DNA from 2 places in the Priestia sp. FSL W8-0001 genome. Region 1 is predicted to be linked to the other one. Evidence: riboswitches for the same ligand, from Rfam matches in the RefSeq annotation. Region 1 holds a riboswitch; the other holds the start of a gene.

What was found. A riboswitch is a leader RNA that binds a small molecule or an ion and turns the genes downstream of it on or off. The one in region 1 is predicted to bind glycine.
Region 2: linked by a shared signal. The riboswitch ahead of MKZ18_RS08730 (ACT domain-containing protein) and the one ahead of gcvT (glycine cleavage system aminomethyltransferase GcvT) in region 1 are both predicted to bind glycine.

What each region holds. Positions count from the first base shown of each region.
Region 1 is NZ_JBBPAL010000001.1:3,173,106-3,176,522, forward strand. It holds gene gcvPA (aminomethyl-transferring glycine dehydrogenase subunit GcvPA) at 1-532, opposite strand, end outside; gene gcvT (glycine cleavage system aminomethyltransferase GcvT) at 564-1,652, opposite strand; glycine riboswitch at 1,759-1,840, opposite strand; glycine riboswitch at 1,844-1,932, opposite strand; gene MKZ18_RS16790 (DEAD/DEAH box helicase) at 2,119-3,417, shown strand, end outside.
Region 2 is NZ_JBBPAL010000001.1:1,654,613-1,658,029, forward strand. It holds gene MKZ18_RS08720 (cysteine-rich CWC family protein) at 1-45, shown strand, start outside; gene MKZ18_RS08725 (PFL family protein) at 68-1,429, opposite strand; gene MKZ18_RS08730 (ACT domain-containing protein) at 1,444-1,716, opposite strand; glycine riboswitch at 1,807-1,882, opposite strand; partial or broken gene MKZ18_RS08735 (carboxypeptidase) at 2,207-2,338, opposite strand; gene MKZ18_RS08740 (cold-shock protein) at 2,697-2,897, opposite strand; gene MKZ18_RS08745 (DUF3900 domain-containing protein) at 3,079-3,417, opposite strand, start outside.

The DNA.
Region 1 (3,417 bases):
CTGCTGCGTACGTTTCTAACACAGCTCGTGATTCAGGGTGAACTGTTTCTGAAACTAACACTTTTTTCTTTCTCGTTTGACCTGCACTTAACATGGCTGCCTCAGCAAGTGCTGTACCACCATCGTACATGGATGAATTGGCAACATCCATTCCTGTTAGCTCACAAATCATCGTTTGAAATTCAAAGATAGCCTGCAGCTCTCCTTGCGAAATTTCAGGCTGATATGGTGTATAAGCTGTGTAAAACTCTGAACGCGAAATAACGTGATCAACAATAATTGGCATATAGTGATCATAAACACCTGCTCCTAAAAATGAAGCGTATTCCTTTACGTTCTTATTTTTAGTAGCTAAGTTTGTTAACTCTTTTACTAGCTCAGATTCTGATGCCGCTTTTTTTATATTGTATTCCCCTTGGAAACGAACGCTTTCTGGGATATCTGAAAACAACTCATCCACTGAAGACACGCCAATTGCCTTTAACATTTGCTGCTGATCTTCTGATGTCATTGGTAAATAACGATGTACCATTCTTTTGTCCCCTCTCTTTAATTACCCAACATTATTTTGAACGCTTATAAAAAGGTGTCTTCACGACTTTTGCTTTTAAACGTCTTTTTCGCACTTGCACATACACTTCTGTACCTAGCTCAGCATGTTTAGCATCGATAAGTGCAAGACCAATGTTTTTATTTAAAGTTGGCGATTGTGTGCCTGTTGTAACAAAGCCAATCTCTTCTTCCTCACTAAACACTTCATATCCATGTCGTGGAATTCCTTTATCAATCATTTCAAGCCCAACAAGCTTGCGGTTTGGTCCTTCTTCACGCTGACGCTTTAATACCTCTTTGCCGATAAAATCTTCTTTATCCGTTTTCACTGCGAATCCGATACGTGCTTCAATTGGCGTAATATCTTTTGAAAGCTCTTGACCATATAAAGCTAAAGTTGCTTCAAAACGAAGCGTATCTCGTGCTCCTAATCCACATGGAACTACCTCTTCATTTTTTAAAAGCTCAGTCCAAAGCGTTACTACATCTGATGCAGAACAGTACAGTTCAAAACCATCCTCGCCTGTATAGCCTGTACGTGAAACAAGCGCTCTCACACCTGCTACTTCTACATCATCTTTAAATGTAAATGGTTTCAAGTCAGATAATGATTCATATGTTAATTTCTGCAAAACACCTTGTGCTGCTGGACCTTGCAAAGCTAGTAAAGCAAACTCACTTGAACGATTTACAAGCTCAATATCCTCTGGCTTATGCTGCTGTAGCCATTCGAAGTCTTTTTCAATATTTGCTGCGTTTACAACAAGCAGGTAGTCATCTTCTCCTTTTTGATAAACAAGGAGATCATCCACTGTGCCCCCATCTTCATAGCACATTGCGGTATATAGTGCTTTACCTGGACGTAATACTGAAACATCATTCGTCATAACTTTTTGTAAAAACGCCAAGCTATTTGTCCCTTTTACATCAAACTCTCCCATGTGAGAAACATCGAACAGGCCAGCTTTTGTACGAACCGCATGATGTTCTTCTTTAATAGATGAGAATTGAACTGGAAGAGCCCAACCTCCAAAATCAATAATCTTTCCACCGTACTGTTGATAGACATCGTAAAGTGGTGTTTTGTTTAGCTCAGTCATTTAACATCCTCCTCATATAAGGCCATTTGCTTTGGTTTCGGGGAATCATCGTATCTTTTTTACACATAAAAAAGGACAGAGAACTCCCTGCTGTATAGCAGGAAGTCTCTGTCCTTTTCACCTGAAAGTTTACCCGTTAAATAGGTTTGCCTCGTGGGTGGTCTATTCGAAATAGACGCTCTCCAGAGTTGCGTCCAACAAGAGTCTTTTTGCCTGAGAGATTCACATGTTGTTTGCTCCTTCGGCGCCACTTTAAAGCAGTCTCTCCCCTTGTCATCATTCGCCTCTATAAAGTTTGTAATTTTGGGCATACTACTAAGAAACTATTACTTACACACATCAATAACAAAATAGTTCATTTAGTGACAATCTATTTTCTATTTTAAATTTTCTAAAATATATTTTTATCCTACATGATTCTGTTCAGCAGTTCAATAAAAACTTTCAGAAAGGAGCAAAACTAACGATGAACATCAGTATGAAGAAAGATGAAGCATGGGAATCTACTTTTTTAAATAAACTTGAGCAAGACGGCTCTTGGTCTGATTGGGAAATGTATAAATTAGCATATGAAATCGAGGAGCAAACGTTAATTACTGAATTTGAAGGTCTGCAAGCACCTCGCCATTTAACAGACCTAACCCCGCATCCACACCAGTTAGAAGTAGCTAAAAAAGTGGTAGAAGAAATGAATGGAAAAGCGATTTTAGCTGACGAAGTGGGGCTTGGAAAGACAATTGAAGCAGGACTCATTTTAAAAGAATATATGATTCGTGGTCTTGTGAAAAAAGCCCTTATTCTTGTACCAGCATCACTTGTATCCCAATGGGCAATGGAACTTAACCATAAATTTTTTATTCCTGCTGTTCCACAAAAGAAAACATACGTGTGGGAGCAATGCGACGTAGTAGTATCATCCATTGATACAGCCAAGCGCTCTCCTCATCGCGAAATTGTATTAGAACAAGATTATGACCTTATCATCATCGATGAAGCTCATAAACTAAAAAATAATAAAACAAAAAACTATGAGTTTGTTCAAAGCTTAAAGAAAAAGTTCTGCTTATTATTAACAGCGACACCAATTCAAAATCGAGTAGAAGAGATTTTCAACTTAGTTTCGTTATTAAAACCAGGCCACCTAGGAAACAAAGATTATTTTGCTGATTTATTTTCTGCTAAGAAACGTTCTGTTCAAAATGATGAGTATTTAAAGGAACTCGTTAACAAAGTGATGATTCGAAACCGCAGGCAAGACACAGGTATTGAATGGACAAAACGAATTGTTCAAACCGTTCCTGTTGAGTTTTCATCTGAAGAACGAGAGTTGTATGATCAAATCACTTCATTTAAGCAACATTCAAATTTACCCAGCAGTTCCTTTGCAATTTTAACATTGCAGCGCGAAGCTTGTAGCAGTCGCGAAGCAGTATTTATGACCTTAAAAAGCATGCTTGAACGCCAAGAGGACGAAAACAGTGAAAAAGCTACTCAGATACTTAAACCACTCCTTGAAAAAGTACAAACCGTTCCTCAAAATGCGAAAGCAGAAAAGGTAATTGAATTAATTCAACAGATTAATGATAAAGTCATCATTTTTACGGAATATCGAGCAACTCAGCTTTATTTACAGTGGTATTTAAAACAACACGGTATTACATCTGTTCCGTTTAGGGGTGGATTTAAGCGTGGAAAAAAAGACTGGATGAAACAGCTTTTTGAAAGCCATGCTCAAGTTTTTATCGCAACGGAAGCTGGAGGTGAA
Region 2 (3,417 bases), 1.5 Mb from region 1:
AAATCTTGTCTGCAAGTGTATAAAGAGAGTCAGCGTGAAGAGTAATGATTACGCTGACTCTTTTTACTTAATTAATCAATGCTTGTAGGGGAGCAGGAATTCGTCCACCGCGATTTACTAATCGCTCAGAGCTATAAGGGTTAACACCCATGACTGGAGCTCGTCCTAGAAGACCACCGAATTCTACCATTTCACCTTCACTTTTACCGGGAACAGGGATAACGCGTACTGCGGTTGTTTTTTTGTTAATCATTCCAATTGCCGCTTCATCAGCAATCATTCCTGAAAGCGTAGCAGGACTAACATCTCCTGTTAAAGCAATCATATCTAAACCAACAGAACATACGCAGGTCATCGCTTCAAGTTTTGATAGATTTAGAGAACCGTCGGTAATACCTTTAATCATCCCGTTATCTTCACTGACCGGAATAAAAGCCCCACTTAGACCACCAACGTAAGAGCTAGCCATTGCGCCTCCTTTTTTCACAGCATCGTTCATAAGTGCTAACGCAGCAATTGTACCATGAGTACCCACACGTTCTAACCCAATTTCTTCTAAAATTTCAGCAACGCTGTCGTTAATAGCATTAGTAGGAGCCAGTGATAAATCCATGATGCCAAAGGGAACGTTTAGTCGTTCAGCCACTACGCGTCCAATTAACTCACCAGCGCGCGTAATTTTAAATACCGTCTTTTTAATTACTTCAGATACCTCACCTAAATCAGCATTAGGATGACGTTTTAGTGCATTTAAAACAACACCAGGGCCACTAACACCTACGTTTAAGACCACTTCACCTTCACCTGAGCCGTGAAAAGCCCCGGCCATAAATGGATTATCTTCAACAGGGTTACAGAACACAACCAGCTTGGCGCAAGCAATGCCATCACGATCTTTTGTACGGTTAGCCGCTTCTTTAATAATAACGCCGAGCTGTTTTACAGCATCCATATTAATACCGGTACGAGTGGTGGCTACTGAGATTGAAGAACAAACGCGTTCTGTTACGCTAAGAGCTTCAGGTAACGCGTCTAGCAACGTTTGATCACTCTTTGAAATTCCTTTATGAATAAGAGCTGAGAAGCCTCCGATAAAATCGACACCAACCTGTTGTGCAGCACGGTCTAATGTTTTAGCGAGCGTGATTGTTTGTTCAACCGTTGCATGACCTAAAATCTCTGCGATAGGAGTAATTGAAATACGCTTATTTACAATTGGAATTCCATATTCTTTTTCAACCTGTTCAGCAGTTTCTTTTAATTCACCTGCATATGAAACAATTTTGTTGTAGACATTTTGATTCATTGTTTCAAAGTTAGAATCAGCACAGTCTCTTAAACTGATACCCATTGTTACTGTACGGATATCGAGGTTCTCCATTTGAACCATTCGGATGGTTTCCATCATTTCTGTTAAAGCAATACTCATATTTATTCCTCCTTTTATACGCGATGCATAGCTTGAAACGTTTCTTCAAGCTGCACGTGAATTTTTAAACCAAGCTCTTCGCTAACGTTATTTAAAGAATGTTGTAGCGAGTTTAGTTCAATAGCTGATACATCGACAATCATCATCATCGTAAAGAAATCTTGTAATATTGTCTGACTAATATCGAGGATGTTAACACCTTGATTTGATAAGACAGTTGTGACGCTTGAAATAATCCCTACTTGATCTTGTCCAATTACGCTAACCACAGCGCGCTTTTGTTGCATAATAATCACCTCAAAAATAATATAGAAAATAAAAAAAGAGATTGGAAGAATCCAATCTCGAATAGGTCATCGAATAACATACGTATGTATCGTTACTCTTCTGTCCTTTTGCCTGAGATTGTGAATCCTTCGGCGCCGCCTAAGCGGTCTCTCCAGAAGCTGCTCCTGTTGTAGTGTTATCCACAACAATCATTGCTTGGGGAATATTCAATTTAACATTGGCTCAAAAACCAATAGAAAAATCATATCAACAAAAGAAAAGATAGTCAATGTTTTTTGAACATTTCTATTGTTTCATCATGTTTACTTAGAATGGGAGAGTGTTTTGTGCTATATCACACTTAAAAATAGAGCAATGGAAGCAAAAGGTGAGAGGAGAGGTAGGAGCTAAGGCTTTTCATCAATAGTTCAGCAAAGGGAAAAGGGTACAATTGTTATAAATAGAAAAAAAGGAAAGAGCCTATCAGTCGCTTTCCTGTGATAATTTTTATTACTCGTCTTTTCCAGAAGGGCGAGTTGTTTGGGAGGCAAGCGTGTCCCAAAAGCTTGTATCTGCATTTTCTATTGAGCCATCTGAAATAGCTCTTACAGTTGAGTCTAAAGTAGTGATTGTTTGTTTAATGTGCCATTAGTTAAAAAAGGCATGAGCTTAAAATACTGTATTTTGAGAATATTTAAAGTAGAATGTAAACAAATTATTGTAACTGTACAAATAAGTGAAAGTTAAGACGAGGAGAAAGAGGGAGAGGGCGGATATCGCAGTGGATGGCTAGTTACTGATTATCATGAGATGTGTAATAAAAAATTAGGTATTATAAGAATACTATGCTATACTAAGTTTACCATTTTCTTTACCAGTTACTATCTGTGTTTTGATGTTCCCTATTCATTCGTGAGTAGGGTTTTTATTATGTCCAAATTTCAATGTAAATTAAAAACAGACTCTACAAGTAGAGTCTGTACATAGATGTCCGTATTAATTACGCTTTTTGAACGTTAGTAGCTTGAGGTCCACGTTGACCTTGCTCTACTTCAAAAGTTACAGCTTGACCTTCATCTAAAGATTTGAAACCTTCGCTTTGGATTGCTGAGAAATGTACGAATACATCGTCTCCGTTTTCGCGCTCGATGAATCCAAAACCTTTTTCTGCGTTAAACCATTTTACTTTACCTTGTTCCATTGTTGTTGCCTCCTCGTGTGCTTTGCACACATTGTGTTACTATTCTTGCTCAAATCTTCAGACGAAAGTTGTTAACTTGTCAATCCTTACCGAACAAAAATAATTCTTCTTAAGAATAACAGAAACAGTTCAGTATTGCAAGTAAAGTAAAAAATAGATGCGTCCGTTTATTATTTTTGGCTCATTCTTCCCAGCGCTTACTGCTGATTTTCTCAATAATCCCGTGCAAATCCCCAGGCTTATGAAACTCAATCGGAGACGCGCCTTTTTCAAACAAAATCGATTCTGCTTCAATTAACGCCACGTAGCGTCCGTTCACTTTCGCTAAGTGAATATTTTCCCCGAAATCCGCTAACAGTCCTTTAATCTCCGTTTCGCCAAGCTTCATTTTAAGCTCGGCATCAGGCGTATGCTCGACGATATGAGCAGCAGCTTCCATAACTTGATGGGTATCCAAACGTTCTTGAAGCTCACGCTTTTCACTTGTTGCCCACAGTTCCATGTCCGACTCAAACTGTTC